Regions from separate parts of the Nonomuraea sp. NPDC003754 genome, predicted to be linked through region 1. Evidence: predicted binding sites of a transcription regulator. Region 1 holds the regulator's gene; the other holds the start of a gene.
What was found. Region 1 encodes HspR, which represses chaperone genes until heat shock. Its sites were predicted from a motif close to ANTTGAGTCNNNNNGACTCAANT; they were not measured.

Region 1 (15,732 bases):
CGATGGCGGACAGCAGCTGCCTGCGCGCGGCCGCGTCGTCCACCTTGCGGGCCTCCGCCCTGGCCTTGGCGAAGTGCCTGGCCACCTTGCGGTCGAAGGCGCTGGTGTCGATGCTCGCCAGGCGCGGCGTCGAGGGGGCGGGCACGGGACGCGCCGCCCTGCGCGCCTGGGCGAGCTGGTCGGTGGCCTGCGGGGACCGGATCCTGGCCAGGATCTGCCCCTTGGCGACCTTCTCGCCGTCACGCACGTACAGCTTGGTCACCGTGCCCTGGGCGGGCGCGCGCAGCGTGGCCGTGGCCCTGGCACCGATCGTGGCGGGCGCCTCGACGACCTCCGTGACCGGGGCGCGCTGCACCTGCGCGAGCTGGAAGGCAGGCGGCTCCTCGGCGGTGCAGCCGGTAAGCGCTAACAGGACGAGCAGCGGGGGGATACCGCGACGAACCGTCACGCCGCCTAGCGTAGAGGGCGCATCAGGCGACCGCCTGCCGTACCCCTACCTGGTGAGCGCGTTTCCCGGCACCATGGTCTGCACGCTGGTCGCCCACATCACCGACCAGAACGCCCACGCGGCGCCGCCCAGCACGTGCCCCGCCATGACGACCGGGAGGGACGCGCCGAGGGCGATCGTCAGCGGTTCCAGCGCGAACAGCAGCAGCCCGGCCGCGCCCGCCGCCAGCGGCCTGGCCGGGCGGACCCGCAGGGCGACCAGGCCGCCGACGATCGTGCCCGCGCCGCCGGCGGACAGGACGAGGCCGTAGGCGGTCTCGCCGTACGCGCCGGTGATCAGCTCGGAGCCGAGGGGGATCAACGGGCCGAACAGCGTGATGCCGAAGACGACCCGGTTTCCTAACAGCGGGCCGACCGCAGGACATGCGTGAGGCCGGAAGCCTGCGGTCAGCCGGAGGCGAGCTGGCGGCCGCGGTCGCGGGCCGCCTCGATGGCGGCCAGGAAGGCCGCGCGCACGCTGTGCCGTTCGAGCTCGGCGATCGCCGCGATGGTCGTGCCGCCGGGCGAGGTCACCGCCTCGCGCAGGATCACCGGGTGCTCCCCCGAGTCACGCAGCATGATCGCCGCTCCCACGATCGACTGCGTGACCATGTCCAGCGCCGCGGCGCGCGGCATGCCGAGCAGGATGCCCGCGTCCACCATCGCCTCGACCAGGTAGAAGAAGTACGCGGGACCGCTGCCCGACAGCGCCGTCGCCGCGTCCTGCTGCGACTCGGGGATCCGCAGCACCTTGCCCACCGGCTTGAGCAGGTTCTCGGTGCGTTGCAGGTGCTCTTCACCCGCGTACGCGCCGGCCGAGATCACGCTCATCGCCTCGTCGAACTTGATCGGCGTGTTCGACATGACCCTGACCACCGGCACGTCCACCCCGAGCCGCTGCTCGACGAACGCGGTCGTGATGCCCGCCGCCGCCGAGATGACGAGCCTGTCGGCGGGCACGTAGGGGGCGATCTCGGCCAGCAGGGCGGCCATGTCCTGTGGCTTGACGGCGAGGATCAGCGTGTCGGCGGCCTTGGCGGCCTCGGTGTTCGACACGGTCCGCACGCCGTACGTCTCCCGAAGCGCCTGGGCCCGCTCCTCCCTGCGCGCGGTCGCCAGGACGTCGCCCGGCTTGAACCCGGCCCGCAGCAGCCCCGACAGCAGGGCCTCGCCCATCTTGCCGGTTCCCAGAATCGCAATCATGCGGGCAGCCTACCTAGTCCGACGTGGCGGCACCGCGTCGGAAAAAGGCGGCGGCCGGTACGGCACCGCGTCGGAAAAAGGCGGCGGCCGGTACGGCGTCGAGGCCGGGCCTGGCGAGGTCACGCCGGAGCGGCACACTCGACCACGACCTCTTCGCCGACCCTGGGGATCCCCGACCGGCCCGCCCCGGGATAACGACCGGGCTCAGCCGCGAGAGGAGCGACCGGCTTCCGCCCCGGAACAGGACCGACCGGCCTCCTCCCCAGGAGGGAAGCGACCGGCCTCCCCCAGGAGAAGGAGCGGGCGGTCTCGGCCCCAGCCGCGAGAGGCGCGAGCAGCCTCGGCCCCGGAGGGAGGGCCACCCGACCCCGACTCCCGGAGGGAAGCGAGCGGCCTCGAACCCGGAGAGCGTGACGGTCGCAACGCCGGGAGCCTCAGTCCCGGGAGAAGAGCGAGCGGGCGAAGAAGGTCAGGTTGGCCGGGCGCTCGGCCAGGCGGCGCATGAGGTAGGCGTACCAGTCGTCGCCGTACGGCACGTACACCCTGACCTGCGAGCCGACCCCCGCCAGCCGCCGCTGCTCGGCGGGCCGCACGCCGTACAGCATCTGCAACTCGAAGCCGGTGGTGTCGCGCCCGTGGAGGACGGCCAGCGCGGCGGAGATCTCGATCAGGCGCGGGTCGTGGGTGGCGACCATCGGGTAGCCGGTGCCCGCCATGAGTGTCTTGAGGCAGCGGACGTAGCTGCGGTCGATGTCCCTCGGTGAGGTGTACGACAGCGCTTCGGGCGCCACGTACGCGCCCTTGCACAGCCGTACCCTGGCGCTGTCGAGCTTCGCGCAGCGCTCAGGCGCGGCGCGCAGGTAGGACTGGACGACCACGCCGACGTCGGGATGCTCCTTGCGGAGGGTCGAGTGGATCGACAGCTGGGCCTCGATGGTGTCGTGCTCCTCGGCGTCGAGGGTGACCGTCACGCCCCTGGCCGCGGCGGCCTCGCAGACCGACGCGGCGTTGTCGAGGGCGAACTGCTCCGACAGGCGCAGGCCGAGGGCGGTGAGCTTGACGGAGACGTCGGCTCCCGAGGGGAGACCTTCGAGGAGGGTGAGGTAGGCGCGGACCTCGCGCTCGGCCTGTGTCCTGTCGGTGACGTCCTCGCCGAGGTGGTCGACGGTGACGAGCAGGCCCTGGTGTGACAGGTCGTGGACGACGGCGCCCACGTCGTCGGCCACGTAGCGGCTGACCACTCCCCTGGTCAGCGGGGACGAGGCGATGAGACGCTCGGCGCGCTCGCTTCGCGAGGCGGCCAGGAGAACGTGACGCAGCACATCATCAGCGTAAACCCCCGCATCGCCTGTGGATCACCGCCCCGATCTCTCCCGCGACCCTCGGTACGGCCCGCCAGGAGCACCCCGACGTGGCCACCCCGGGAGGCCGGCGCCGACACCCCGAGACCGTCCCCCGAGGTCCGCGGGCAGGACCGACGGGCCCGAGACGGTCACCCGACGCCTGCGGGAAGGGCCCGAGACGGTCACCCGACGCCTGCGGGAAGGGCCCGAGACGGTCACCCGACGCCTGCGGGAAGGGCCCGAGGCGGTCACCCGACGCCTGCGGGCAGGACCGGCCGAGACACCGCGACGGTCGGAGGGCGATTCGCTCGGAAGGCGGGCGCGGGCCGGCGCGAAGGATGGGCGGTGGGAGGGTGAACCGGGGCGTCGCGGGATCCGTCATACGGGTATGCGGACTACAGCCCTCGTGGCCGGGTGTCTGATGCTGACCCTGAGCTGCGGCGCGGCCGCCACTGACACGGCAGCCCGCCCGAACCCCCACCAGCCCGTCGCCGCCCAGCCGGTGATCAGCACACCCTCCACCTCCCCCACCCCGTCGCCGAAGAAGGTCAAACCGGTCGGCGACACCGTCAACACCCGTAAGGTCCGGTTCGAGAGCGCCAAGGCCAAGGACCGCCTGGTCAAGCTGGTCTGGTGGTCGGGTGTCGAGCCGTGCGCGGTGCTCGACAGGGTGGCGGTGAAGGAGACGGCCAAGCAGGTGACCGTCACCCTCTACGAGGGCACGGCGGCCAAGGCCCAGAACGTCTCCTGCATCGAGATCGCCATCCAGAAGACCACGACGGTCAAGCTGAAGGCGCCGATCGGGAAACGCAAGATCGTCGACGGCGCCGGGCGGCGCTAGAGAAGACGCCAGAGAAGCGCCGGCGCAGGCGCTGGAGAAGCCGAACCCACACGACGGCCGTCCCCGAGGGGCGGCCGTCGCCGTGTGCGTCCGCACCGGGTTGGAACCGCGGGGGTGCCGCCTGTCGTTCAGGATCGTGAGTCACTCGGAAAAGCCCCCTCGCCGGGAATGTCGGTGCGCACCCAGAGGTTGAGTCGCATAGGCTCAACTCGTTTGACAAACCATTCGTCGGTCCATAGGTTGAGCCCAACAAGCTCAACTTTGACTACAAGGACGTACTCATGGCACGTGCGGTAGGTATCGACCTGGGGACGACCAACTCCGTCGTCTCGATCCTCGAGGGCGGTGAGCCCACCGTCATCGCCAACGCGCAGGGCTCGCGGACCACGCCGTCCGTGGTCGCCTTCGCGAAGAACGGCGAGGTCCTCGTCGGTGAGGTGGCCAAGCGTCAGGCCGTCACCAACGTGGACCGGACGATTCGCTCGGTCAAGCGCGAGATGGGCACCAACTGGTCCACGGAGATCGACGGGAAGAAGTTCTCCCCGCAGCAGATCAGCGCTTTCGTCCTGCAGAAGCTCAAGCAGGACGCCGAGGCCTACCTGGGCGAGAAGATCACTGACGCCGTGATCACCGTCCCGGCCTACTTCAACGACGCCCAGCGCCAGGCCACCAAGGAAGCCGGCACGATCGCGGGCCTCAACGTGCTTCGCATCATCAACGAGCCGACGGCCGCGGCCCTCGCCTACGGCCTCGACAAGGACAAGGACCAGACCATCCTGGTCTTCGACCTCGGCGGCGGCACCTTCGACGTGTCCCTGCTCGACGTCGGCCAGGAGGACGGCCACGGCTTCGTCGAGGTGAAGGCCACCTCCGGCGACAACCACCTCGGTGGCGACGACTGGGACCAGCGCGTCGTCGACGAGCTGGTCAAGCGCTTCCAGAACGCCCACGGCGTCGACCTGGCCAAGGACAAGATGGCCCTCCAGCGCCTGCGCGAGGCGGCGGAGAAGGCCAAGATCGAGCTGTCCAGCCAGGCCGAGACCAACATCAACCTGCCCTACATCACGGCCTCCTCCGAGGGCCCGCTGCACCTCGACGAGAAGCTGACCCGCTCGGAGTTCCAGCGCCTGACCGCCGACCTGCTCGAGCGGACCAAGGGCCCGTTCCACCAGGTCATCAAGGACGCCGGCATCAAGGTCTCCGACATCGCCCACGTGGTGCTCGTCGGTGGTTCGACCCGTATGCCCGCCGTCTCCGAGCTGGTCAAGGAGCTCACCGGCGGCAAGGAGCCGAACAAGGGCGTCAACCCCGACGAGGTCGTGGCGATCGGCGCCGCGCTCCAGGCGGGCGTGCTCAAGGGTGAGGTCAAGGACGTCCTGCTGCTCGACGTGACCCCGCTGTCCCTCGGCATCGAGACCAAGGGCGGCATCTTCACGAAGATCATCGAGCGCAACACGACGATCCCGACCAAGCGCTCGGAGGTCTTCACCACGGCCGAGGACAACCAGCCGTCGGTGCAGATCCAGGTCTACCAGGGCGAGCGTGAGATCGCTTCCTACAACAAGAAGCTGGCCACCTTCGAGCTGACCGGCATCGCCCCGGCCCCGCGCGGCATCCCGCAGATCGAGGTCACCTTCGACATCGACGCCAACGGCATCGTCAACGTCTCCGCCAAGGACCTTGGCACCGGCAAGGAGCAGACGATGACGATCACCGGCGGCTCGGCGCTGCCGAAGGACGACATCGAGCGCATGATGCGCGAGGCCGAGTCCTACGCCGAGGAGGACAAGAAGCGTCGTGAGGAGGCCGAGGTCCGCAACAACGCCGACGGCCTCGCCTACCAGACGGAGAAGTTCCTCCGCGAGAACGACGACAAGGTCCCCGGTGAGATCAAGACTGAGGTGAACGACGCGCTCGCCGAGCTGAAGAAGGCTCTCGAGGGCACCGACACCGACACGATCCGCACCTCGGCGGAGAAGCTGGCCACGGTCAGCCAGAAGATGGGTTCGGCGATCTACGCTCAGAGCCAGCAGCAGGCCGGCCCCACGCCCGAGGGCGAGACCGGCCAGGCCAAGGCCGGCGGCGACGACGACGTCGTCGAGGCGGAGATCGTGGACGACGACCAGCCCAAGAAGGACCAGTGACGATGTCTGAGCCGCGCGATAACGGGCCCGAGTCAGAGCCGGTGATCCGCGACAACCGCAAGATCGACCCCAAGACGGGTCAGGCGAGGACCGCCAAGGAGGAGCCGGCCCCGGCCGCTCCTCCGGCGGACGCCGCGCCTGTCGCGGGGGGCGACACCGGCCTCCTGGCCGAGCGCACCGCGGACCTGCAGCGGCTGCAGGCGGAGTACACCAACTACCGTAGGCGGGTCGAGCGCGACCGGGTCGCGGTCCGCGAGCAGGCGGTCGCCGGAGCGCTCACCGAGCTGCTGCCGGTCCTCGACGACATCGGCAGGGCTCGCGACCACGGCGAACTGACCGGCGGTTTCGCCAAGGTCGCCGAGTCGCTGGAGGCGGTCGTCACCAAGCTGGGGCTGACCCCGTTCGGCCAGAAGGGCGAGCCCTTCGACCCGACGGTCCACGAGGCGCTGATGCACAGCTACTCCTCGGAGGTGACCGAGCCGACCGCCATCGAGGTGCTGCAGCTCGGCTACCGCATCGGTGATCGGGTGCTGCGCCCGGCAAGGGTCGCGGTCGCCGAACCCGAGGACGCCCCGGCCGCGTCCGACGACAACTGAGAACCCCCCGAAAGGACGCCATAGATGAGCACCAAGGACTACCTGGAGAAGGATTACTACGCCGTCCTTGGTGTGCCGAAAACCGCCACCGCCGAAGAGATCAAGAAGGCCTACCGGAAGCTGGCCAGGCAGTACCACCCGGACGCCAACCAGGGTGACTCCGCCAAGGAGGCCAGGTTCAAGGAGATCTCCGAGGCCAACGACGTGCTCTCGGACAGCAAGCGCCGCAAGGAGTACGACGAGGCGCGCACCCTGTTCGGATCGGGCATGGGCGCGCCGCGGCCCGGCGGCGGTGGCGGTGGTTTCCCGTTCGACTTCGGCGACCTGTTCGGCGGCACCGGCCAGCACAGCGGAAGCACGAGCGAGCGCATCGGCGACCTGTTCGGCGGGCTGTTCAACAGGGGTGGCGGCGGGAGCACCCGCACCACGGGCACGACGACCAGGCCGCGCCGCGGCCAGGACATCGAGTCCGAGGTCACGCTCTCCTTCACCGAGGCGGTCGAGGGCCACACCGTCTCGCTGAGGCTGACCACGTCGTCGGCGTGCAAGGCCTGTAGCGGCACCGGAGCCAAGGCCGGCACGACCCCGCGGGTCTGCCCGACCTGCGAGGGCACCGGTGCGGCCAGCCGTAACCTGGGCAACTTCGCCTTCTCCGAGCCCTGCCGCGACTGCAAGGGCCGCGGGCTGCTCGTCGACGACCCCTGCCCGGTCTGCGACGGCAGCGGGCGGGCCAAGAGCACCCGCACCATCCAGGCGCGCATCCCGGCCGGGGTGGCCGACGGGCAGCGGGTCAAGCTCAAAGGCAAGGGCGCGCCCGGCGAGAACGGCGGGCCGGCGGGCGACCTCTACATCCAGACTCACGTCAAGCCGCACGCGGTGTTCGGGCGGTCGGGCGACAACCTGACCATCACCGTTCCCGTCACCTTCACCGAGGCGGCGCTCGGCGCGGAGATCAAGGTGCCCGTCCTCAAGGGCCTGCCTGTCACTCTGCGCATTCCGGCGGGTACGCCCAACGGCCGCACGTTCAGGGTCCGCGGCAGGGGGGCCACCCGTAAGGACGGCACCAAGGGCGACCTGCTCGCCTCGGTGGAGGTGCTCGTGCCGCAGGAGCTCGACGACAAGTCGCGCGAGCTGCTGAACGAGTTCCGCACCGCCACCGCGAACGAGGACCCTCGGGCCGACCTCATCCAACGTGCCAGGAGTGAGTAGGCCGATGGACGCCAACTACTTCAACCTGTCGGACGAGACACCCGTCTACGTCATCTCGGTGGCCGCCCAGCTGTCCGGCCTGCATCCGCAGACCCTGCGGCAGTACGACCGCCTCGGGCTGGTCTGCCCGGGCCGTACGGCGGGCCGCGGCCGCCTCTACTCCATGCGAGACATCATCCAGCTGCGCGAGGTGCAGCGCCTGTCCCAGGAGGAGGGCATCAACCTCGCCGGCATCAAGCGGATTCTTGAGCTGGAGAACGAAGCGCTGAGGCTGCGTGAGGAGGTTCACCGCCTCAGAGCCGAAGTGTCCATGGTCAAGGCGCTGATCCGCTACGAGTTGCCACCGGGGGCCTGAATACATGGACTACAAGCTCACGCAGAAGAGCCAGGAAGCGCTGTCGGTCGCCATGCGCCGGGCGGCCACCGAAGGAAATCCCGAGATCGCGCCGGCCCATCTGCTGGCCGCCCTCCTCTCCCAGACGGGCGGCACCGCCGTACCTCTGCTCGAAGCGGTCGGCGCCGACTGGAAGGCGTTGCGCGCCAAGGTGGAGGCCGCGCTGGCGGCCCTGCCGAAGGCGCAGGGCGCCACGGTGAGCGCGCCCTCCAGCTCGCGTCAGGTGCTGACGGTGATCAACACCGCCGCGCAGCGGGCCAAGCGCCTGGAGGACGAGTACGTCTCGACCGAGCACCTGCTGGTCGGTCTCGCGACCGACGGCGGCGAGATGGCCACGCTGCTGAAGAACTCGGGGGCCACGCCGCAGGCGCTGCTCGACGCGTTCGAGAAGGTGCGCGGGCACGCCAGGGTCACCAGCGAGACGCCGGAGGACACCTACCAGGCGCTGGAGAAGTACGGCGTCGACCTGACCGAGCGGGCAAGGAGCGGCAAGCTCGACCCGGTGATCGGGCGCGACTCCGAGATCAGGCGCGTGGTGCAGGTGCTGTCGCGCCGCACCAAGAACAACCCGGTGCTGATCGGCGAGCCGGGCGTCGGCAAGACCGCCGTCGTCGAGGGGCTGGCGCAGCGGATCGTCGCCGGTGACGTGCCCGAGTCGCTGCGCAACAAGAAGCTCGTCTCGCTCGACCTCGGCGCGATGGTGGCGGGCGCGAAGTACCGCGGCGAGTTCGAGGAGCGGCTCAAGGCCGTGCTCTCCGAGATCAAGGAGAGCAACGGGCAGATCGTCACCTTCATCGACGAGCTGCACACCGTGGTCGGCGCGGGCGCCGCCGAGGGCGCCATGGACGCGGGCAACATGCTCAAGCCGATGCTGGCGCGCGGCGAGCTGCGCATGATCGGCGCCACCACCCTCGACGAGTACCGCGAGCGGATCGAGAAGGACCCGGCGCTCGAGCGGCGCTTCCAGCAGGTGTTCGTCGGCGAGCCGTCCGTCGAGGACACCATCGCCATCCTGCGCGGGCTGAAGGGCCGTTACGAGGCCCACCACCAGGTGCAGATCGCCGACAGCGCCCTCGTGGCCGCCGCGGCGCTGTCCGACCGCTACATCACCAACCGCTTCCTCCCCGACAAGGCCATCGACCTGGTCGACGAGGCCGCCTCGCGGCTGCGCATGGAGATCGACTCGCGTCCCGTCGAGATCGACCAGCTCCAGCGCAACGTCGACCGGATGAAGATGGAGGAGCTGGCCCTGGCCAAGGAGACCGACGAGGCCTCCCTGCAGCGCCTCGAACGGCTGCGTGCCGAGCTGGCCGACCGCCAGGAGGAGCTCAACGCCCTCGTGGCCAGGTGGCAGCGCGAGAAGGACGGGCTCAACCGGGTCGGCGACCTGAAGAAGCAGCTCGACGAGGCGCGCGGCGCCGCCGAACGTTTCCAGCGCGACGGCAACTACGCCGACGCCTCCAGGCTCCTGTACGACGAGGTTCCCCGCCTGGAGAAGGAACTGCTGGCCGCCGCCCAGGAGACGCCCGAGCAGCAGATGGTCAAGGAGGAGGTCGGCTCCGACGACATCGCGGAGGTCATCTCCTCGTGGACCGGCATCCCCGCCGGGCGGCTGCTCGAGGCCGAGACCGCCAAGCTGCTGCGGATGGAGGACGAGCTCGGCAGGCGCCTCATCGGGCAGCGCGAAGCCGTCCAGGCCGTCTCCGACGCCGTGCGGCGCAGCCGCGCCGGCATCGCCGACCCCGACCGGCCGACGGGCTCGTTCCTGTTCCTCGGCCCGACCGGCGTCGGCAAGACCGAGCTGGCCAAGGCGCTGGCGGAGTTCCTGTTCGACGACGAGCGGGCGATGACCCGCATCGACATGTCCGAGTACTCCGAGAAGCACAGCGTCGCCCGCCTGGTCGGCGCGCCTCCCGGCTACGTCGGCTACGAGGAGGGCGGCCAGCTCACCGAGACCGTACGGCGGCGCCCCTACACCGTCGTCCTGCTGGACGAGGTCGAGAAGGCGCACCCCGAGGTCTTCGACATCCTGCTGCAGGTGCTCGACGACGGCCGGCTGACCGACGGGCAGGGCCGCACGGTCGACTTCCGCAACACGATCCTCATCCTGACCTCCAACATCGGCTCGCAGTACCTCGTCGATCCGAAGCTGGAGAACGGCGCCAAGCGCGACGCGGTGATGGGCGCGGTGCGGGCGTCGTTCAAGCCGGAGTTCCTCAACCGGCTCGACGACGTCATCCTCTTCGACGCGCTCGGCACGGAGGAGCTGACGAAGATCGTCGACCTGCAGGTGGACCGGCTCGCCCAGCGGCTGGCCGACCGGCGGCTCGCGCTCGACGTCACCCCGGCGGCGCGCGACTGGCTGGCGATCACCGGCTACGACCCGATGTACGGCGCGCGGCCGCTGCGGCGGCTGGTGCAGTCGGCGATCGGCGACAAGCTGGCCAAGGCGGTGCTGTCCGGCGAGGTGGTCGACGGCGACACGGTCCTGGTCGACCTGGGCGACGACGAGCTGACCATCGGCCGCGCCTGACCCTGGCCCCTGAACCACAAGGCCTCGGGCGGATCCCCGTCCGGGGCCTTGTCACGTCCGCGTGGCCCCGTCGCGTGCTCCGTCCACGAGGGGCGTCCCGCCCACGGCGAGAGTCCCCGGGGAGCGCGTCCCACACACGGGGAGAGTCCCCGAGGGGCTCGTACCGCACACGGGGAGAGTCCCCGAGGGGCGCTTCATGCTCAGGGGGACAGTCCTCGAGGGGCTCGTCCCGCTCGCGGGAGAGCTGTGGGGCGGGGCCGGTCGGGGCCTGTGGTCAGGGGGTGTCGGCGCGGGCCAGGGACAGAACCTCCTCGGCGGTGGGCGGGGAGGCCGGATGGTGGCTCAGGCACATCGGCACGCTGATCTGGTGGAACCCCGCCCCCTCCGCCGCCACGTAGAACCGCCCGGCCCGCAACCGCCCGATCTCCGTCGCCGCTCCCCCCTTGGCCCTGGCCATCTCCTCCGCGGCCTGCCGCTGGATCGGCGCGTTCAGGAAGCCGAAGAACTGTGTGGCGGCGTTGCCGGGGATGTGGTTGTGCAGCCCCTTCGGCGCCTGGGTGGCGAACACCAGGCCCAGGCCGTACTTGCGGGCCTGGGAGGCGAGCATGAGGGTGCTGCCCGTGGCGGGCGTGGTCTTCGCCTGCGGCGCGAACGTCTGCGCCTCGTCCATGACCAGCAGCCCGCCCAGCGGCCGGCCGCCCGCCGGATGCCGTCTGAACCACGCGAACAGCCCGAGCTGGAGCCGGTTGACGAAGCCCTGCCGCTGCTCGTCCTCCTGGAGCCCGGCCATGTTGATCACCGACACCCGGGCCCGCCGTCCGCGCTCCGGGGTCAGCAGCACGCCGGGGTCGACCGGGGTGCCGCGACCGCCGAACAGGGGGTCGTTGATGACCGCCGCCCGCAGGTTCTGTCCCACCTCGGCGGCCAGCTTCGCGGCGCCGTCCAGGTCGCTGACCTCCTCGGGCAGGTCGGACAGCAGCTCGATCAGCCCCTCCAGCCCGTGCGCTCGGAGCTTCGCGTGGTGGGCGACCGCCTCCCTCAGCACGGCCTGGGCGCGCTGCGCCTTGGCCGTCGCCCCGTCGATCCTGGCCTTGGGGGCGAGGGCGGCCACCGCGGCGTCGATCGCCAGGCGGAACTCGTCGGGGTCGTCGGCCAGGCCGCTCAGGTCAGGCAGCGGCTGGAAGGTGAGCGGGCGGCCGGTCTGCCTGCCGGGGGTCCAGACGACCACGTCGGTGTCGCGGAGGTAGTCGGCGGCCTTCTGCCGGTCGCCGTCCTCCCAGGCGGGTGGGGGCTCGGGCCATGCCGTACCGAGGCGGGACAGATCGTTGTTCGGATCGAGCACGACGGCGGAGACACCCTGCAGCGCGCACTCCTCGACGAGCCTGCGGATCAGCACGGTCTTGCCGGAGCCCGAGCCGGCGAAGATGACCGTGTGCTTCCTGAGGGCCGCCAGCTCGATCCGCACCGGGGTGCCCGCGCCCGTGTCCGTGCCGACGACCACCGAGTCCGGGCGCGCGCCGGCTGCCCCGGATCCGGAACGGCCCGCGCCGGTGGTGAAGGAGCCCCCGCCGGACGGCGCGGCCCTCACGGGTGCGGCGGGCTGGGCGACAGGCCCGGGCGGCGCGGCAGCGGCTTCCACGGCGGGCGAGGCGGCGGGGCCGGGCGGCAAAGCGGCAGCCCCTTCCACGGCGGGCAGGGCAGCGGGGCCGGGCGCGGCGGGAGCCGGGGGGAGGGCGGTGGCGGGGTGGCTGAGGGCCTCGACCAGCAGCTTCACGTCGTCGGCCGGACGCCGGGCGGACAGCCACTCCCGCAGGTGCGCGGGCTCCTCGTCGAGCAGCGCCCGCAGCGCCGCCAGCGTGCGCAGGTCCGCCTCGTCCACGTGCAGCACCCGCCCGCCCGCCGCCTCGAACGCCGCCACCGCCTCCTTCGTCTTCGGCCCGCCCGACCAGGGCTCGTTGCGCAGCACGAACAGCTGCCGTCTCGGCACCCCCGCCTGCAGCCCCGCCGAGACGCACGCCGCCCTCAGCCGGTGCAGCGCCGCGACGGGGTGGGTGCTGGCGATGCCCCTGAAGCACCAGTGCACCTCGTCCTCCGTCGCCTCGTCGAGCGTCAGGCGCAGGCGGGCGTGCAGGGGCGGTTTGGTGCTAGGCGGCGGATCCTGGGCGTACACGTGCGCCGCGGCGCCACGACCCACCGTCCACGCCGCCAGCCCTGCCGACAGGAGTCCGGGCAGGACGGCGTCCTCGGTTCTGGGGTCCAGCGCGGGCTCGATCTCGGCGCTCTCCCTCAGCCGGGCGAAGTGGGCGTCGAGCGCGGCCAGCCCGGAGGGACCGGCGCCGGACGGCGTGCCGCCACCTCCGCCGCCCCCGTCTCCAGGGTCGTCGAGCCGGTCGAGCTCCCTGATCTCGCCCTCGGCGAGGCAGCTCTGGACATGCTTGTCGATCTTGACGAGGATCTGCCGCGGCGTCAGCCCGACCGCGCTGTCGAAGGCGTCCTCCAACACCGGCCAGGTCGGGTACGGCGGGACGAACCCCACCTTGCCGAACCCCGCCGCGAAACGCCGTTCGACGATGGCCCGCGCGGTCTGCGCGTCCTTCAGCACCCTGAGCGTGGCCGGTTCCCTGAACCTGTCGCGGACGGTGTCCGTCGCCTGCTCCCTGATCAGCATCCAGGTGTGCGGCAGGCAGGAGAGCACGGTCAGGGTCCGCCGGGTGACGTCACGCAGCGCCATCAGGCCGCCGGCCACCTGCTCGACGACCGCGCCCTGCCCCTCGTCGACCAGGCGGGCGCCGGACTGCGCCACCAGCGCGTCGACCTGGTCGACGGCGATCACCGACGGGCCCGTCAGCGCCAGCAGCCGTGACAGGTCACGCACCACCTCCTGCGGCGAGCGGTAGACCCTGGTCAGCCCCCATTCCCTGCCCAGCCCCTCGTCGGGGAGCGACGACAGGTAGGCCTGCCCCACGTCCTGCGCCGTCAGGTCGTCGGAGGCCAGCAGCACCAGGGCCCGCGCCGTGTCGTGCGCGTCCCTGAGCACGGTGCCGCCCTTGCGGCGCAGCGCCTCCACGAACAGGTCGAGCGCCTTCCTGTCGAGGTGGCCCCTTCCGTCGACGGCCCGCCGTACCATCCTGGGCACGTCGGCCAGCTGCGCCAGCCGGTTCAGCAGCAGGCGCAGCTGCGAGTGGCCGTCCTCGGCCGGCCGCCAGAGGCTGTCCAGCATCGCGATCACGATGCTCTCCCAGAAGCTCCTGGCGTCGAGCAGGCCGACCAGGAAGAAGTACCCGCCCTCCCGCTGCGCGTGCTCGCGCGCCCAGCCCAGCAGGTGGGTCTTGCCGGTGCCGCGCTGCCCCTGGATCACCACGCCGATCGGGCTGGCGTCAGCGCTCTCCTTCGCCTCGGTCACCCCGCGGCGCAGGTCGAGCGCGGCCATCGGGTGCAGGCTCTCCACGTGGTACGGCGAGGGCCGCCAGACGTCGTCAGGGGCGTGGACCGCGTTGAGCCGCAGCGCGCTCAGCGCCTCCCATTCCGCCGTCATCGGGCGCCGATCGACAGGTAGTGCTTGTCCTGGTCGCCGACGGCCAGCGCGGAGCTGCGGTCCTGCGGCCTGAGCGCCTTCTGGTTGTCCTCGGGCACCATGACGACGTCGGGCTGCCTGTTGAGGCCGCGCAGGGCGGCGTCCATCACGTCCTTGGGCACGTCGGCCAGCCGCAGGCGGACGTCGGTCAGGCTGACCCAGCCGCCCGGCTCGCGGGCCAGCTCGGCGTAGACGGCCCGTACCCGCCCCTCGACGTCCTCGGGTGTGGTCTCGCGGGAGTCCGCCTCCTGGGCGGGCTGGAAGACGTCGCCCAGACGCTGGTCGGTACGGGCCAGGAAGCGCGCCAGTCCGGCCAGCACCGCCCTGAGCGCGGCCCCGTTCGAGCCGGAGGTGACCTTCACGCCCGCACGGATCTCCTCGGCCAGGCGCGCCCAGCCGTCGTCGGTCAGCACGTGCGCGAACGACCTGCCCCGTTTGCAGCTCTCCACCAGCTTGAGGTCGTTCAGGCGACGGCGGTCCTCGCCGTCGAGGGTGAGCCCGTACCGCTTCTTCAGCTCCGGGTTGGTCACCTCATCGGCCTCGGCCATGAGGACGATCATCACCGAGACCTGCGGAACCGACAGTGCCATTTCCTACCCTTTCGTTGACGAACACCGCGATCTCGCGGGCCACGGCCTGCGCGTCCGTCAGAACGTCGCCGCTGGTGAAGCGCAGCACCGTGTAGCCGTCCCGGTGCAGGCGCACGTCACGCCGGCGGTCCGACTCGAACTTCTCCTGCCTCAGGTGGCTGTCGTCGTCGATCTCGACGATCAGCCACGCCTCCCGCCAGAGGAGGTCGACCCTGATCGGGTTGGCGAGCGGGTGGGCGCCGTAGACCTGGTTCCACTCCCTGTCGGCCGCCCATTCGCACCACCTGAGCACGCTCTCCATGCGCTGCTCGGCGGGGCTCGCGTGATGCGGACGCCCCTTCCTGGGCGGCCACGGCCCCCGCCCGCCGGGACCGTCCGCAGGCTGCCAGGGAAGCCCGGACGGCGCGGGCGCGGGCTGCCCAGGAGCCCCGGATCGCCCGCGCGTGGGCTGACCGGGAACGCTGGGAGAGGCGGGCGCCGGGGGCTCCGCCGGCGGGCGCGACGACTTCACGACGCGCAGGCCCGTCCATCGTTCGAGCCACTGGCAGCCCGCGACCACCGCGTCAGCCTCGCCCTCGCTCAGGTCACCGGGTGTCTCGACCGCGATCGTCGCACCGGTGCCGAGCACCCGGCCGAGCCCCGCCGCGCGCACCTCCGCGGGGTGGCGGGCCGTACCGGGGTGGCGTGCCGTACCGGGGTGGCCGCTGAGCGCCGCCTCGGCCAGGTCGGCCAGGAACGGCCCGAAGTGCCGATCCCCCGCCGCCAGCCGTACGGCGAGCGACCGGACGGCCCTGACACCGGCGCCGCCCGGCCCAGGGA
Region 2 (15,732 bases), on a different contig from region 1:
ATCTCCCCTGTCATCGCCACGTCGTTGCGGACCAGCCGTCCCGACAGCAGCGAGGCCAGCGCCGTGGTGAGCGTGACGCCCGCCGACGGCCCGTCCTTGGGGACGGCGCCCGCGGGGAAGTGCACGTGCACCGAGCGGTCCTTCAGCGCGGTGACCGGCAGCTCCAGCTCCGCGCCGTGGGAGCGCAGGTAGGACAGCGCGATCCGCGCCGACTCCTTCATCACGTCGCCGAGCTGGCCGGTGAGGGTCAGCCCCGTGTCGCCGGTCTCGGGGTCGGCCAGCGACGCCTCGACGTAGAGGACGTCGCCGCCCGCACCGGTGACGGCCAGGCCGGTGGCCACGCCGGGCACCGAGGTGCGCTGCTTGGACTCGGGCAGCGACGCCTCGGGGACGAAGCGCGGCCTGCCCAGGTACTCGACCAGGTCGTCCGCGGTCACCGTGGCGGGCAGCTCGTCCTTGGCCGTGACCTTGCGCAGGATCCTGGCGATCGAGCGCTCGAGGGAGCGGACGCCGGCCTCGCGGGTGTACTCGGCGGCCAGCCTGCGCAGCGCCGCCTCCTCCACCGTGACCTCCTCGGCGGTCAGCCCCGCCAGCTCCAGCTGCTTGGGCAGCAGGTGGTCGCGGGCGATGGCCACCTTCTCGTCCTCGGTGTAGCCGTCGAGGGTGACGATCTCCATGCGGTCGAGCAGCGGCCCGGGGATGGCCTCCAGGACGTTGGCCGTGGCCAGGAAGAGCACGTCCGACAGGTCGAGCTCGACCTCCAGGTAGTGGTCGCGGAAGGTGTGGTTCTGCGCCGGGTCGAGCACCTCGAGCAGGGCGGCGGTCGGGTCGCCCCGGTAGTCGGCGCCGACCTTGTCGATCTCGTCGAGCAGCACGACGGGGTTCATCGAGCCCGCCTCGCGGATGGCGCGGACGATGCGGCCGGGCAGCGCGCCGACGTAGGTGCGCCGGTGGCCGCGGATCTCGGCCTCGTCACGGACGCCGCCGAGGGCGACGCGGACGAACTTCCTGCCCATGGCGCGCGCCACGGACTCGCCCAGCGACGTCTTACCGACCCCGGGAGGACCGGCGAGGGCGAGAACGGCGCCGCTGCGGCGGCCGCCCACCACGCCGAGGCCCTTGTCCTGGCGGCGCTTGCGCACGGCCAGGTACTCGATGATGCGGTCCTTGACGTCGTCGAGGCCGGTGTGGTCGGCGTCGAGCACGGCTCGGGCGCCGGCGATGTCGTAGGTGTCGTCGCTCGTGGTGTTCCACGGGATGTCGAGGACGGTGTCCAGCCAGGTGCGGATCCAGCCGGTCTCGGGCGACTGGTCGGAGGTGCGCTCCAGCTTGTCGACCTCCTTGAGCGCCGCCTCGCGCACCTTCTCGGGCAGGTCTGCCGCCTCCACGCGAGCGCGGTAGTCCTCCTCCTCGGTCTCGGCGGTGTCGCCGTTGAGCTCCTTCAGCTCCTTGCGGACCGCGGCGAGCTGCTGACGGAGCAGGAACTCGCGCTGCTGCTTCTCCATGCCCTCCTGGACGTCCTTGCGGATCGTCTCGGCCACGTCGAGCTCGGCCAGGTGCTCGCGCGACCACTCGACCAGCTTGGCCAGGCGGTCGGCGGGGTCGGGCGCCTCCAGCAGCTCGACCTTCTGGGCCGTGCTCAGCCAGGGGGTGTAGCCGGAGCTGTCGGCCAGGACGGAGGGGTCGTCGATCTGGTTGACCTGGTCGACCACCTGCCACGCGCCGCGCTTCTGCAGGATGGTCGTGGCCAGCGCCTTGTACTCCTTGGCCAGCTCCTGCGCCCGCTCGCCCGCCGGCACCCGGTCGACGGTGTGGACCTCCACCCACAGGGCCGCACCGGGGCCGGTCGTGCCCTTGCCGACGCGCGCCCGGTTGACGCCGCGCACGACGGCGGCCGGCTCGCCGCCGGGAAGCCGGCCGACCTGCTCGACCACGGCCTGCACGCCGACGGCCCCGTAACGGCCGTCGATCCTGGGAACGAGGAGGACGCGCGGCTTGTTGAGACCAGAAGCCTGAGCCGCGTCGATCGCAGCCCGAACCTCCGCGGAGGACAGGTCCAGAGGGACCACCATGCCCGGCAGGACCACCTCGTCGTCGAGCGGCAGGACCGGGAGGATCAAGCTCTCACTCATCTGAACTCCAATGGGGTTGAGTTATACACACTCAATTCATCGGAGCCCGCCGATGTTCCCTTCCTTGATGATGTTCGCTCACGGCGATCGTAATTGTGTAAGTAGCTCTTGAGGGCCATCACTCCCAGGGGTGATGCGTGCCTGGTCAGGCCGCACCTAGGCTGGGGCGGTGATCTCGGCCGTCCTCCAGCCGTTCGTGCTCGCGTTCTTCAGCGGCGAGGCCGATCCCCCGCCCGCCCGCTCGCCCCGCCTGCGCCGCCGGGTGCCGCGGGCGCTGCGGCCACTGGTGCCCTTCGACCACTACGACCTGGTGCAGCTGGCCGACCTCGTCGTGGCGGGAATGCTGTTCTGGATCACGCTCACGGAGCTCATCCCGTCCGGACGGCAGCCGATGGCGCAGGTCTACCTGACGGCCGTCGCCTTCTCGCTGCCGGTCGCGATGCGGGCGCGCTGGCCCCTGGCCGCGTGGCGGCTGGCACTGGTGCTGATCCTTCCGTCCCTGCACGTCGTCAGGCAGATCACCGACATGCAGCCGCCGTACCTCCAGCCGGCCATCGTGATGTACCTGCTGGTGCTCTACTCCCTGGCCGCCCGGTCGGACCGGCGCGTCACGGCGGTGGGCTGGCTGACCTCGGTGCTGACCGTCTGGATCGTCGACGCGAAGTCGATGGCGCTGGCCTCGGTCGCCATGACGGTGATCCTGCTGTTCGGCTACAACGTCCGGGTACGGCGCCGCGCCACCGCGAGCAGGGACGAGGCGATCGGGGAACGGTACGTCATGGCCGAGCGGGCGCGGATCGCCAGGGAACTGCACGACGTCGTCGCACACCATCTGTCGGTCATCGCGATCCAGGCGGAGGCCGTACCCATGGAGGCCCGAGGGGACGTGGCGCGCCTGGAGGCGGGCCTCGCCGAGATCCGCGGGCTGTCGCTGGAGGCGATCAAGGAGTTGCGGCAGGTCCTCGGCGTGCTGCGCGACCACGAGGGCCGCGCCGACACCACGCCGCCGCCCGCCCTCGACAGGCTCGACGACCTGGTCGGCAACGCCCGTTCGGCGGGGCTGACCGTGCGGGTGAAGCGTTCGGGCGAGCTGGAGGAGGTGCCCACGGCCATGGCCGTCTCGGCCTACAGGATCGTGCAAGAATCGCTCAGCAACGCCATGCGGCACGCGCCGGGCTCGGCCGTCGCCGTCGAGGTCGCCTGGAGCGGCGGCCTGCGGGTCCGTGTCGCCAACGGCCCCGGGCGCGGGCCGGGCGACGCGCCCGGCGCCGGTCACGGGCTGATCGGCATGCGCGAGCGGGCCACCCTGCTCGGCGGGTCGCTGGAGGCGGGTCCCACGGAAGGGGGCGGGTTCGAGGTGGAGGCCGTGCTGCCGGTGGAGTCGGGCTCATGATCAGGGTGCTGATCGCCGACGACCAGGGCATGGTCCGCACGGGTTTCACGGTCTTCCTCAGCAGCCAGCCCGACATCGAGGTGGTGGGCGAGGCGGCCAACGGCCAGGAGGCGGTCGAGCGGGTGGCCGAGCTGAAGCCCGACGTCGTGCTGATGGACGTCCGGATGCCGGTCATGGACGGCCTGGAGGCCACGCGCAGGCTCATGGCCGCCGGTGACGCCAAGGTGCTGATCCTGACCACCTTCGACCTCGACGACTACGTCTACGAGGCGTTACGGGCGGGCGCCAGCGGCTTCCTGCTGAAGGACGCCTCCGCCGCCCAGCTGGCCGAGGCCGTGCGCGTCGTGGCGGCCGGGGAGGCGCTGATCGCGCCCGCGGTCACCAAGCGGCTGATCCACGAGTTCGCGCGGCTGGGCGGGCCGCGGGCGCCGTCGGTGAAGCGGCTGGCGGAGCTGACCGAACGGGAGACCGAGGTGCTGACGCTGATCGCGCAGGGGCTGTCCAACCTCGAGATCGCCGAACGGCTCGTGGTCGCCGAGCAGACGGTGAAGACGCACGTCGGCAGGGTGCTGACCAAGCTCGACCTGCGCGACAGGGCCCAGGCGATCGTCTACGCCTACGAGACGGGGCTGGTCCGTCCCGGTGAATGACCCGAAGTGGCACCTGTCGCCGCGGATGCTGCTGCTCCTCGACGTGGTGACCGCGCTGGTGCTGTTCTGGTTCACCACCGGCGACATGATCTCCAGTAGCGGGCCGATGCGGCTCCAGCCGGGCGGCCTCGACGTGCCCACGCACGACGGGATCATCACGCTGGTGGCGGCCGTCGCCTCGGTGCCCGTCGCGCTGCGCAGGCCGGCGCCCATCCCCGCGTGGGCACTGGCGACCACCACGCTGCTGGTCAACCCCTACCCCGGCATCGGGGTCGTCTCGGTCGGCGGGCTCGCGCTGGTGCTGTGCGCCTACACGATCGCGACGCGGGTCAGAGTGGCGGGCGCCGTCGCGGTGTGGATCGGCACGACGCTGGCCGAGGTCCTGTTCCGGCCGCAGCCGTTCGGCCTGGAACTGCTGCTCCTGCCGGTGGTGCTGGTGCTCGGCCAGGTGGTCGGGGCGCGGCGCCGTACGCAGGTGGAGCTGGCGGCGCAGACCGAGCAGACCATGGCCGCGCAGGCGGTGGCCGAGGAGCGGCTGCGGATCGCGCGCGAGCTGCACGACGTGGTCGCACATCACATGTCGGCCATCGCCATCCAGTCGGAGGCGGTACGGCTGCGCGCCGGCGGCGACCCCGCCGTCCTCGACACCGGTCTCGCCGAGGTGCGGGAGATGTCGCTGGAGGCGATGTCGCAGATGCGGCAGATCGTCGGCACCTTGCGCCAGGCGCCAGCGCCCGGCCTCGACCGTCTCGACGAGCTGGTCGCGACGGTCCGCGCGGCGGGGCACCCGGTGACGGTGACCGGCGCCGCCGACGCCGCCGGCGCCGTCCCCGCGCCGGTCAGCGAGGCGGCCTACCGGATCCTCCAGGAGTCGCTGTCCAACACGATGCGGCACGCGCCCGGCGCGGCCGTGCGCGTCGACGTCGACCGGACCGGCGACGAGCTCGTGGTCGCCGTCGCCAACGAGGCGCCGCGCCGTTCCGCGCCCATGAGCGCGGGAGGGCACGGGATCACCGGCATGCGGGAGCGGGCCGACCTGCTCGGCGGGACGCTGGAGGCGCGGCCGGCCCCCGACGGCGGCTTCGAGGTGCGGGCCAGGCTGCCGCTGCGCCGTACCATCGGCTGATGGACCCGGTGGATCTCTTCCGGCGGACGGCGGCGACGGTCCCCGCCTACCGCGCCTTCCTCGCCGCGCACGACATCGACCCGGCGCGGGTCACGAGCCTGCGTGACTTCGCCAGGCTGCCCATGACCACCAAGCAGAACTACACCCGCCGCTACCCGGTGCCCGACCTGTGCCGCGGCGGCACGATCGGCGACATGATCGCCGTCTCCTCCGGATCGACCGGCACGCCGTCCTTCTGGCCCCGGTCGGCCGAGGACGAGCGGGTCATCGCCGCCAGGTTCGAGGAGATCTTCAGGGACGCGTTCGGCGCCCGCGACAAGCGCACGCTCGCCGTCGTGTGCTTCGCGCTCGGGACCTGGGTCGGCGGCCTGTTCACCCTCGCCTGCCTGCGCCACCTGGCCGGACGCGGCTACCCGATCACCTCGATCGCGCCCGGCAGCGACAAGCGCGAGATCGTCCGGGTGATCCCCGAGCTGGCCCCGCACTTCGACCAGGTCGTCCTGCTCGGCTACCCGCCCTTCCTCAAGGACGTCATCGACACCGGCGGCCTGCCGTGGCGCGACTACGCGATCAAGATGGTCACCGCGGGCGAGGTCTTCAGCGAGGAATGGCGGTCGCTGGTGGCCGAGCGCGCGGGCATGACCGACCCGACCCGCGACACCGCCTCCCTGTACGGCACCGCCGACGCGGGCGTCCTCGGCAACGAGACGCCGCTGTCGATCGAGATCCGCCGCTTCCTGGCCGCCCACCCCGGCACCGCCAGGGAGATCTTCGGCGAGTCGCGGCTGCCGACGCTCGTGCAGTACGACCCGGAGGTGCGCTTCTTCGAGGAGCACGAGGGCACGCTGCTGTTCTCCGGCGACAACGGGATCCCGCTCGTCCGCTACCACATCGCCGACGAGGGCGGGCTGCTGCCGTACGAGAGGATGCTGGGCCTGCTCGCCGGGCACGGCTTCACCCCGTCGGCCCCCGGCCCCGAGCGGCCGTTCGTCTACGTCTTCGGGCGCAGCCACTTCACCGTGTCCTACTACGGCGCGAACGTCTACCCCGAGAACATCGCCGTCGGGTTGGAGCAGCCGGAGGTGAGCGGGATGGTCAGCGGCAAGTTCGTGCTGGAGGTGGTCGAGGACGAACAGCGCGACCGGCGGCTGACGGTCACGGTCGAGCTGATGCCGGGGCTGCGGCCCGACGAGCGGACCGCGCAGGCCGTCGGAAGCTCGATCCTGGCGCAGCTGCGCAGGCTCAACAGCGAGTTCGCCGCCTACGTCCCCGGGGAGAGGCAGGCGCCGGAGATCAGGCTGCGCGAGAGCGGCGACCCCGAGTACTTCCCGCCCGGCGCCAAGCACCGCTACACGCGGGCGTGATCTCAGCGCGGCGGTTCGAAGGGGTTGACGACGGACACGCCCCATCCCCTCGAAGTCTTTGACGTTCCTGCCCACCAGCGGTCCACCCGTTCGCTCTGGCCGTCGCGGCGATCAGGCCGCCCGTGCTCGGGAGCGGGCGGATGGCGTTCAGGCGTCCCCATTCTTCGGCGGTCTCCGAGGTGATGGGAATGATGCGGTCGCCGAATACAAGATCACGTACAGCCACAGCGCCCGCCACTCGGGGCGGGCGCGGCGGGGACGGCGGCTGTCTAGGCGATGGGGCCGGCCCAGAAATTGGCGGCCTCCCGGTAGACCTCTTTCACCTCACCGTCGAAGTACGGCGAGACGCCGGTGTCGTACCGATTGTCGCCATCGGTGTCGGACACGCTGATCGTGATGCCGTTGAGATAGCCGAGACGGCTGTCGCTCCTGTAATGGGTCAGCCAGGAGGACCCGAGAGCGCCTTCACCGGTGAGCGGGGAGTCCACGCCGATGAGCCGGTCCGCGGGCAGGCCCGTGACCTTCATCGTGAACGTCGAGCCGGTCGACCATTCGAGGGTCTCGCCCGTGTAGGGCCGCCTGCCGTCGGGGTGGGGGCCGGCGGGGTAGCCGAAGACGTCGACCGTGGGCGCGAGCGGCTGGTTGAACGCGAACCCCTGGCCGCCGACGTTGTCGACCAGCCTCCCGACATTGGCCAGCACGTCCGGGGAAGGGGAGACGACGCCGTTGTACACGTTGACGAAGGCGAAGTCCCGGTCGTAGTCCCGGTAGGCGTCGAAGTCGTAGTGAGCGCTTGCCTGCTTCCCGACGTACAGGCCGAACGGGGTCGTGCCCTCGGAGTAGCCGGGGACGAAGACCCACTTGGCCAGAGGGCCGTCCGGGGCCTCGGTGTCGAACAGGCAGTGACCTGCCGTGGCGACGAGGTTCTTGAAGTTCGACTGCACAGCCGTGCCGGTGCACCAGTGCGGCTGGAGGTCGCTGCCGATGAAGAACACCTTGCCCGAGGTCGTGGGCGTCTTCCCCTTCGACGAGGGCGGCCCCTCCACCGGTGCGACGGCCCCAGGGAGGCCGTCCGGGACGACGTCCGTGGACAGGCGCTCCCCGCCGACCTCGGTCCGCACGGTGTACGGCGTGGCGTTCTTCAGGTTGGCGGCTCCGTCGGCGAGCCAGAATCTCGCGATCTGCTGAGCCGCCGTCACGTTGGCGGCCAGCGGGACCACCACCCCGCTCGCGGCCTGGGCCGGCTCGGTGACGACAGCGGAACCCAGCACGCTCAAGCCGACGCCTAACGCGATCAGCGCACGCCTCAAGGTCGATCTCCCATCGGGTCGTGGGGCGTCTTCACGCCCCTTCAGCATGGAGAGCCGGCCGATCGGCACGGCCGGCCATCACCAAGATCGTAACCTTGACTTGGAGAGTTTTAGATCACATGTTCGACACAAGCGACGGTAGCCGGGCGACCGTCACCCCGGGTGGCTGAGGTGGGAGCTGACGCGGCCCGTCCGATCGCGAAGTCCCGTCGGACGGCGTCTTGGCGCGCCCGCTGGGACGCCAGGAGCGGCGCGGTCAGGTCGACCTGGATCGACGCGCCGTGCCGGAGGGGCCGCCGGCCCAAGCTCAGATGTCGCGGCGCAGGCGCTTGACGTCGGAGCGGTGCTTCTTGGTGGCCAGGCGGCGCTCGATGGAGCCCTTACTGGGCTTCGTCGGACGGCGTCGCTTGGGCGGCGGCGCGATCGCCTCGCGGACGCGCTGGGCCAGCCGGTGGGCGGCGGCCTCGCGGTTGCGCAGCTGGGAGCGGTATTCCGACGCCACCACCGTGATCACCGGCGACGGCAGCCGTTCCAGCGCGCGGGCCTTGAGCGTGGGCGGCAGCGCCGTGCTCGCGGCCACGTCGAACAGCAGCTCCACCCTGCTGTCGGTGGTGTTGACCCCCTGACCGCCCGGGCCCGAGGAACGGGAGAAACGCCAGACGAGCTCGTCGCCGGGAATGGCGATCGAGTCGTTGACGATCAACAGGCCGGCCATCGGGACACCTCCCCTCGTGAAAGCCCCAGCAACTCGCGAGGAACCCCTGCAAACCGTATCCGGATGGCCCATACCCCGAGCAACAAGGTTTTTCCGGTCATCCATCCGCAAGCCCGCCATGGCACCATGTCCCGCACAACGTGGGGAGTGATCATGGCGGTGATCGTCGGTGTGCACGGCATCGGCAAGTACAACTACTACCTCCAGGCCGGCCGGTCGGTGGAAGGCGCGGCCGAGGCGATGCGGGCGAAGTGGAACCGCTATCTCGGCGCCGGACCGGCCGGTTTCGCGGAGGTGGCCTACTACGCCCACCATCTCAACGACCAGGGCAAGGCCAAGCGGGTCGAGACGATGGGCGCCCGGGAGCAGCAGGTCTTCGTCGACTGGGCCAAGCAGTCGGGTGTGGGCGAGACCTTCACGGGCGCGCTGAAGGCGTTCACGGGATGGTTGCTGAACCGGCTGGACACCAGGGCCGCGGCCTTCGCCGCCCTGTTCTGCCCCGAGGTGGCCGCCTATCTCACCGATGAGATACGGCGCGAGCGGTGCCAGGACGCGGTGGCCGAGGTGCTCAGGCGGCACGCGCCCCGGGTCGTGGTCGCCCATTCGCTCGGCAGCGTCGTCGCCTACGAGACCCTGCACGCCCATCCGGACATCGAGGTGGACCTGCTGGTCACCCTGGGCAGCCCGCTCGGCATGCGCAACGTGGTGTTCGAGCGGCTGCTGCCGGCTCCGGTGGCCGGCCTGGGCGAGCGGCCGAAGGGGGTGCGGCGCTGGGTCAACATCGCCGACAAGGACGACATCGCGGCCATCCCGCCCGCCCTGCGTGACTGCTTCACCGGGGTGGACGTCGAGGCGCTGGTGAATCTGGACTGGCTGGACTTCCACACCGCGGAGAAATACCTCGGCTGTGCCGCGTTACATGAGCATCTGCGGCCATACCTGGCATAGTGTCGGGCGTGGAAAATGCCTTTCAGGTGGATTTGCGGGGTGTCGTCGATCTACTGAGCCGTCACCTGTACTCCAGTCCGCGGGTCTACGTGCGCGAACTGCTGCAGAACGCGGCCGACGCCATCACCGCCCGCGGGGAAGGCGGGGGCCGGGTCGCGATCGAGGTCGCCGAGGGGCAGGTGCGCGTCCACGACGACGGCGTCGGCCTGACCGAGGACGAGGTGCACACCCTGCTGGCCACCATCGGCCGCTCGTCCAAGCGCGACGAGCTGGGGTTCGCCAGGCACGAGTTCCTCGGGCAGTTCGGCATCGGGCTGCTGTCGGGCTTCCTGGTGGCCGACGAGATCCACGTCGAGACCAGGTCGGTGACCGGCACACCCACCGTGAGCTGGACCGGCAGGTCCGACGGCACCTACCGGGTGGCGCCGGCGACCGCCGAGCGGGCCGCGCCCGGCACCACGGTCACCCTGCGGGCCCGCAGGGACGCCGCCGAATGGGTCGACGCCCGCACCGTCACCGAGCTGGCCGCCCTGTACGGCTCGCTGCTGCCGATCACCGTCACGGTCGACGGCGTCGTGACGACCACCGACCCGCCGTGGCTGGCCCGGTACGACAGCCCTGACGCGCGCCGGGCCGCGCTGCTGGAGTACGGCAGGCAGCTGTTCGGTTTCACCCCCTTTGACGTCGTCGACCTGGACGTCCCCGAGGCGGCGCTGACCGGTGTCGCGTTCGTGCTGCCCAGCCCCGCCAACCCGACCGCCCGCGCCGGCCACCGGGTCTACCTCAAGCGCATGCTGCTCACCGAGCGCGCCGAGGGTGTGCTGCCCGACTGGGCGTTCTTCGCCCGCTGCGTCGTGGACGCGGGAGAGCTGCGCCCCACCGCCAGCCGCGAGGCCCTCTACGAGGACGACCTCCTGGAGCACACCCGCGAGCAGCTCGGCCGCCAGCTGCGCGAATGGCTCGTCCGGCTGGCCGAGACCGACCCGGCCCGGCTGCGCGCCTTCCTGCGCCTGCACCACCTGGGCGTCAAGGCCCTGGCCCTGCACGACGACGACATGCTGCGCCTGGTCGACAGGTGGCTGGAGTTCGAGACCAGCGACGGCCCGATGACGCTCGCCCAGTTCAGGACCCGCCATCCGCAGGGCCGTTTCACCGCGAGCGTCGACGAGTTCCGCCAGCTGTCGGCCGTGTCGGGCGCCCAGGGCGTCGGCCTGATCAACGGCGGTTACGTCTACGACAGCGACATCCTGCGGCGCCTGCCGAGGATCGACCCGGACGCCCGTCTCGACCGCCTCGACCCGGGCGAGCTGGCCACCCACCTCGGCCCCGTCGACCCCGGCGCGGACCTGGCCGCCAGGCCGTTCGTCGCCGCGGCCGCCCGGGTCCTCGACCCTCTCGGCTGCGAGCTGGTGCTGCGCGACTTCGACCCGGCCTCGCTGCCCGCCCTCTACCTGACCAGCCGCGCCGCCGAGCATCAGGCCGAGCTGCGCGAGGCACGGCAGGCCGCCGACGACCTGTGGGCCGACGTGCTCGGCGCCATGGAGCGGACCGTCGCCGCCGACCGCCCCCGCCTGGTGCTCAACCACCGCAACCCGCTCGTGCGCCGCGTGGTGCTGCTCAAGGACCTGTCGCTGGCCGCCACCGCGGTGGAGGCGCTGTACGGCATGGCGCTGCTGCACGGACACCACCCGCTGCGCGCGGCCGACACCGCCGCGCTGAACCGCTCGTTCCTCGGCCTGCTCGACTGGGCCGTGCTGGGCAAGGAGTGAGTACCGATGGCCGACGTTGAGGAGATGCTGGACCAGGCCAGGCAGATGCCGTACGGCGAGGCCAGGTCCGTCCTGCTCGAACAGGCGCTCAAGGCCTGCGCGCACGACCCGGAGCTGGCCTTCGAGGTGCGGCTGGAGCTGACCGAGGCCTACCAGTACGGCGCCGAGCCGGCCAAGTCGTTCGCCACCTTCTCCCGATCCGTCGCCGAGTACGACGCCGATCCCGGGCGCTGGTCGGCCTGGCACACCTACAGCCTGCTGTGGCAGTACAAGTGGATCGTCAGCGACATGCGCCGTTTCCCTGAGATCCCGCTGCAGCGCGCCTACGACGCGCTGGCGGAGATGGAGCGGCGCTACGCCGCGGCGGGCTACGGCCCGCACGCCGTCCACACCCAGCGCACCTATGTCGCCGAGCACATCGGCGACAGGGCCGCGGCCGAGGAGTGGTTCCACCGGTGGCAGACCACGCCGCGCGACGACATGTCCGACTGCGAGGGCTGCGACCCCAGCGGCAAGGTGTGGTACCTGGCGTGGATGGGACGCGACGAGGAGGCCATCGAGCTGGCCGCGCCCGTCGTCGCGGGGCACCTGACCTGCCACGTCCAGCCGCAGGGCATTCTCGGCAACCTGCTGCTGCCGTACGTGCGGACCGGGCGGCTGGAGCAGGCCGCCGCCGCGCACCTGCGCGCCTACCGGATCGTCCAGGGCGACGCCAACTACGTCGACGACTTCGGCGACCACCTGGAGTTCTGCGCCCTCACCGGCAACGAGACCCGCGGCCTGGAGATCCTGCAGCGCGAGCTGCCGCTGCTGGACCGCTCCCCCACACCGAGCGACCACATGTACTTCGCCGGGTGCGCCGCGCTGCTGCTGCGCCGCCTGGAGGAGCTGGGCCACGGCGGGCTGACCGTACGCAGGAACGGCGCGGACGTGCCCGTCGGCCGCCTGCGTGAGGAGCTGGAGACGACCGCCAGGGACCTGGCCGCCCGATTCGACGCCCGCAACGGCACCGGCGAGCAGACCCGCAGGCTGGAGGCGAGACTGGCGGCCGAGCCGCTGGTCGAGCACCTGCCGCTGACGCCGCACGCGCGCAGGGTCACGATCCCGTCCGCAGCGCCCGCCCGGCCGCCCGCCGGCGCGGGTCCCGACGAACTGCTCGACCTGGCCGAGGACGCGTGGCGGCGCAGCGACCACGACGCGGCCCTGGCCGCGTGGGAGCGTTACGACGAGGTCGGCGGCCCGGCCGGCGGGCGGCGCACCGACGGGCTCGGCTTGGCCGCGCTCATGGCCGGCGACGTGGAGCGGGCGCGGGAGCTGTGGGTCCGCGCCGCCGAGCTCCACGCCCAGGCCGGCGACGAGGCGCGCAGGCAGGTCGCGCTCGGCAGGCTCGGGCTGCTCACGCAGGACGGGTTGCCGCTGGTGGAGGAGTCGTACCGGTGGCTGTCGGCCCACGGCGACGAGCGGCAGCGGGCGGGCGCGCGGTCACGGCTGGCCCAGGCGTACGCGGGCGCCGGCCGGGCCGGCGAGGCGATCACGCTGCTGGAAGGGGCGCGGGAGGGCGGGCTGCTGGCGCTGCTGGCCCACCTCCACGCCGACGACGGCGACCCCGGGCGTGCGGCCGAGGCGGCGCGAACGGCACGCCAGGCGCTGCGGGCCGAGGGCGACGTGCTCACCCTGGCCAGGACGGCGCTGTTCCACGGCCGGCTCATCCGGCGGCACGGCGGCGACCTGGAGGAGCTTCTCGGCGCCTTCGGCGAGGCGCTGGCCGTGGCGCCGCGCACGGAGGCGGGGCTGCGCGCGTTCGCGCACGCCTCCAGGGGCGAGGTGCTGGTCATGGTGGACCGCGCCGCGGAGGCGGTCGAGGACCTGATCGAGGCCGTGGCCCTGTTCACCGCGCTCGGCGACGCCCACGCCGCCGCCCTCGCCAGGGTCGACCTGGCCGCCGCCTACCTGGCGACCGACCGGCCCATGGAGGCGGCGATCGCGGCCGAGGAGGCCCTGGCCGTACTCGACGCCGGCGACCCGGCCCCCAACCGCACGGACGACGGCGGCACGGACGGCGGGGACGCCCACGATCTCGACAACATCACCGGCCTCAGGTGGACGCGGGCCAACGCCCTGCGCCTGATGGGCGAGCAGGAGGCGGCGCTGGCCGACTTCACCGCCCTCGTCGCGATGTACGCGCATCCGCTGCAGTCGGCCAGGGCGGCGGAGTCCGCGGCGGGCATCCTCGACGAGCTGGACCGCGACGAGGAGGCCGCCGAGAGCTTCGCCGTCGCGGCCGACCGCTACCGGGCCGCGGGCGAGACCGACGACCAGGCCAGGACGACCCGCCGCCACGCCATGTCGCTGCACTGGTCGGGCCGGAGCGCGGACGCCGCCGAGGCGCTGGCCGAGGCGCGGTCCCTGACCGGGGACCCGTTCCAGCTGGCCGCCCTCACCTACGACGAGGCCCGCGTCCTGAACGCCCTCGGCAGGCGGGAGGAGGCGCTGCGGCGCGCCCGCGAGGCGGTCGGCCGCTTCACCGAGCTCGGCGACGAGCGCGCGACCGACATGGCGAACGAGCTGCTCACCTGGCTGGAGGAGTGATGTTCACCTCCGCTTGACTCGGCTGTCATGACCGGGTCAGCGGAGGAGGACATACCTGGGGCGTGGAACGCAGAACCTTCCTCGCCGCCACTGCCGCCTCCTTCCTCCTTCCGCCCTCGCAGCCTTTCCTGCCGCCCTCGCGGGCCCTCGCGGGTGACCCGTTCACGCTCGGCGTCGCCTCGGGAGACCCCACCACCGACGGTTTCGTGCTGTGGACCAGGCTCGCGCTCGACCCGCTGAGCGGGGACGGGCGCGGCGGCATGCCCTCGCGCTCCTTCGACGTCGACTGGCAGATCTCCGCCGACGAGCGCTTCTCCAGGATCGTCCGGTCCGGTACGGCGAGCGCCACGCCCGACACCGCGCACAGCGTCCACGTCGAGGCGCAGGGGCTGGAGCCGGGACGGGAGTACTTCTACCGGTTCAGGACCGAGGGCAGGCTGTCGCGGGCCGGCCGTACCAGGACGACGCCGCAGGGCGCCCAGCCGCTCAACTTCGTGGTGGCCGCCTGCGCCCACTACGAGCACGGCTACTACACCGCCTACCGCCGTCTGGCCGAGCAGGAGCCCGACCTGGTCGTGCACCTGGGCGACTACATGTACGAGTACGGCCCGAGCGGATACACCGCGCCGGCCGGAAGGGTCCGCACCCACACCCCCGGCAAGTGCGAGACCCTGGCCGACTACCGGCTGCGCCACGCGCAGTACAAGAGCGACCGTGACCTGCAGAAGGCGCACGCCGTCGCGCCGTGGCTGGTGGCCTTCGACGACCACGAGGTGGAGAACAACTGGGCGGGGCCCGTCTCCAGCACCGGCGCCCCCGACTTCGCCCGGCGCAGGACGATGGCCTTCCGCGCCTACTACGAGAACATGCCGCTGCGCCGCGCCAGCGTCCAGGGCGCGGTCCTGCGGGTCAACCGGCGGGTCTCATGGGGCACGCTGGCCCGCTTCCATCTGCTCGACACCCGCCAGTTCAGGGACGACCAGGCCTGCCTCGACGGCGTGCGCGCCTCCTGCGACGAGCGCCTGTCGGCGGGCCGTACCCTCCTGGGCGACGCGCAGCGGCGCTGGCTGGCGGAGGGGCTGCGCACGTCGCCCACCCGGTGGAACCTGCTCGGCCAGCAGATCATCATGGCGCAGCGCGACTACAAGGTCGGGCCGGGCCGCGAGGTCAACCTGGACTCCTGGGACGGCTACGCGCCCGAGCGCGACCGCCTGCTCGGGTGGATGCGGGAGAGCGCCAACCCGGTGGTGCTGACCGGCGACGCCCACATGCACCACGCGGCCGAGCTCAAGCTCGACTTCGACGACCCCTCCTCGCCCGTGGTCGCCCGCGAACTGGTGACCTCCTCCGTCGCCAGCGACGGCGACGGCTACCGCGACAAGGCGTGGATCGCCGAGGCGCTGGCCGAGAACCCGCACATCTCCTACATCGACCAGCGGCGCGGCTACATCGCCGCCAGGCTCACCGCGTCGGAGCTGTCGGTCGACTTCAGGACCCTCGACTACATCTCCCGCAAGGGCGCCCCCGCCAGGACCGCCAGGTCGCTCACCATCCCCGCCGCCCCGCCCGGCCGCTGACCCGCCCCGGCGGCGCCCGCCCACGCGTGATCGATCGGTGGGTTAGCGTCTTCGTCATGACCTGGGTGCTCTTCGACTACGGAAACGTCCTGTCCCTCCCCCAGCCGCAGGCGGACGTCGCCGCCATGGCGAGCGCCGCGGGCGCCGACCTGGAGTCCT

Region 2: lon (endopeptidase La) is a predicted target of HspR. The motif match lies at 2,147-2,169, and genes of this name have one in related genera.

The regions. Positions count from the first base shown of each region.
Region 1 is NZ_JBSGJX010000004.1:220,161-235,892, forward strand. It holds gene ACWEVS_RS07445 (efflux RND transporter periplasmic adaptor subunit) at 1-448, opposite strand, end outside; gene ACWEVS_RS07450 (hypothetical protein) at 494-808, opposite strand; gene proC (pyrroline-5-carboxylate reductase) at 895-1,689, opposite strand; gene ACWEVS_RS07460 (proline dehydrogenase family protein) at 2,124-3,011, opposite strand; gene ACWEVS_RS07465 (hypothetical protein) at 3,454-3,873, shown strand; gene dnaK (molecular chaperone DnaK) at 4,155-6,017, shown strand; gene grpE (nucleotide exchange factor GrpE) at 6,020-6,613, shown strand; gene dnaJ (molecular chaperone DnaJ) at 6,638-7,822, shown strand; gene ACWEVS_RS07485 (heat shock protein transcriptional repressor HspR) at 7,815-8,177, shown strand; gene clpB (ATP-dependent chaperone ClpB) at 8,182-10,749, shown strand; gene ACWEVS_RS07495 (helicase HerA domain-containing protein) at 11,024-14,284, opposite strand; gene ACWEVS_RS07500 (hypothetical protein) at 14,281-14,871, opposite strand; gene ACWEVS_RS07505 (endonuclease domain-containing protein) at 14,855-15,732, opposite strand, start outside.
Region 2 is NZ_JBSGJX010000009.1:168,739-184,470, forward strand. It holds gene lon (endopeptidase La) at 1-2,132, opposite strand, end outside; gene ACWEVS_RS14480 (sensor histidine kinase) at 2,302-3,525, shown strand; gene ACWEVS_RS14485 (response regulator) at 3,522-4,175, shown strand; gene ACWEVS_RS14490 (sensor histidine kinase) at 4,168-5,301, shown strand; gene ACWEVS_RS14495 (phenylacetate--CoA ligase family protein) at 5,301-6,665, shown strand; gene ACWEVS_RS14500 (trypsin-like serine peptidase) at 6,935-7,975, opposite strand; gene arfB (alternative ribosome rescue aminoacyl-tRNA hydrolase ArfB) at 8,283-8,690, opposite strand; gene ACWEVS_RS14510 (hypothetical protein) at 8,817-9,638, shown strand; gene ACWEVS_RS14515 (HSP90 family protein) at 9,647-11,407, shown strand; gene ACWEVS_RS14520 (hypothetical protein) at 11,414-13,996, shown strand; gene ACWEVS_RS14525 (alkaline phosphatase D family protein) at 14,059-15,573, shown strand; gene ACWEVS_RS14530 (HAD family hydrolase) at 15,630-15,732, shown strand, end outside.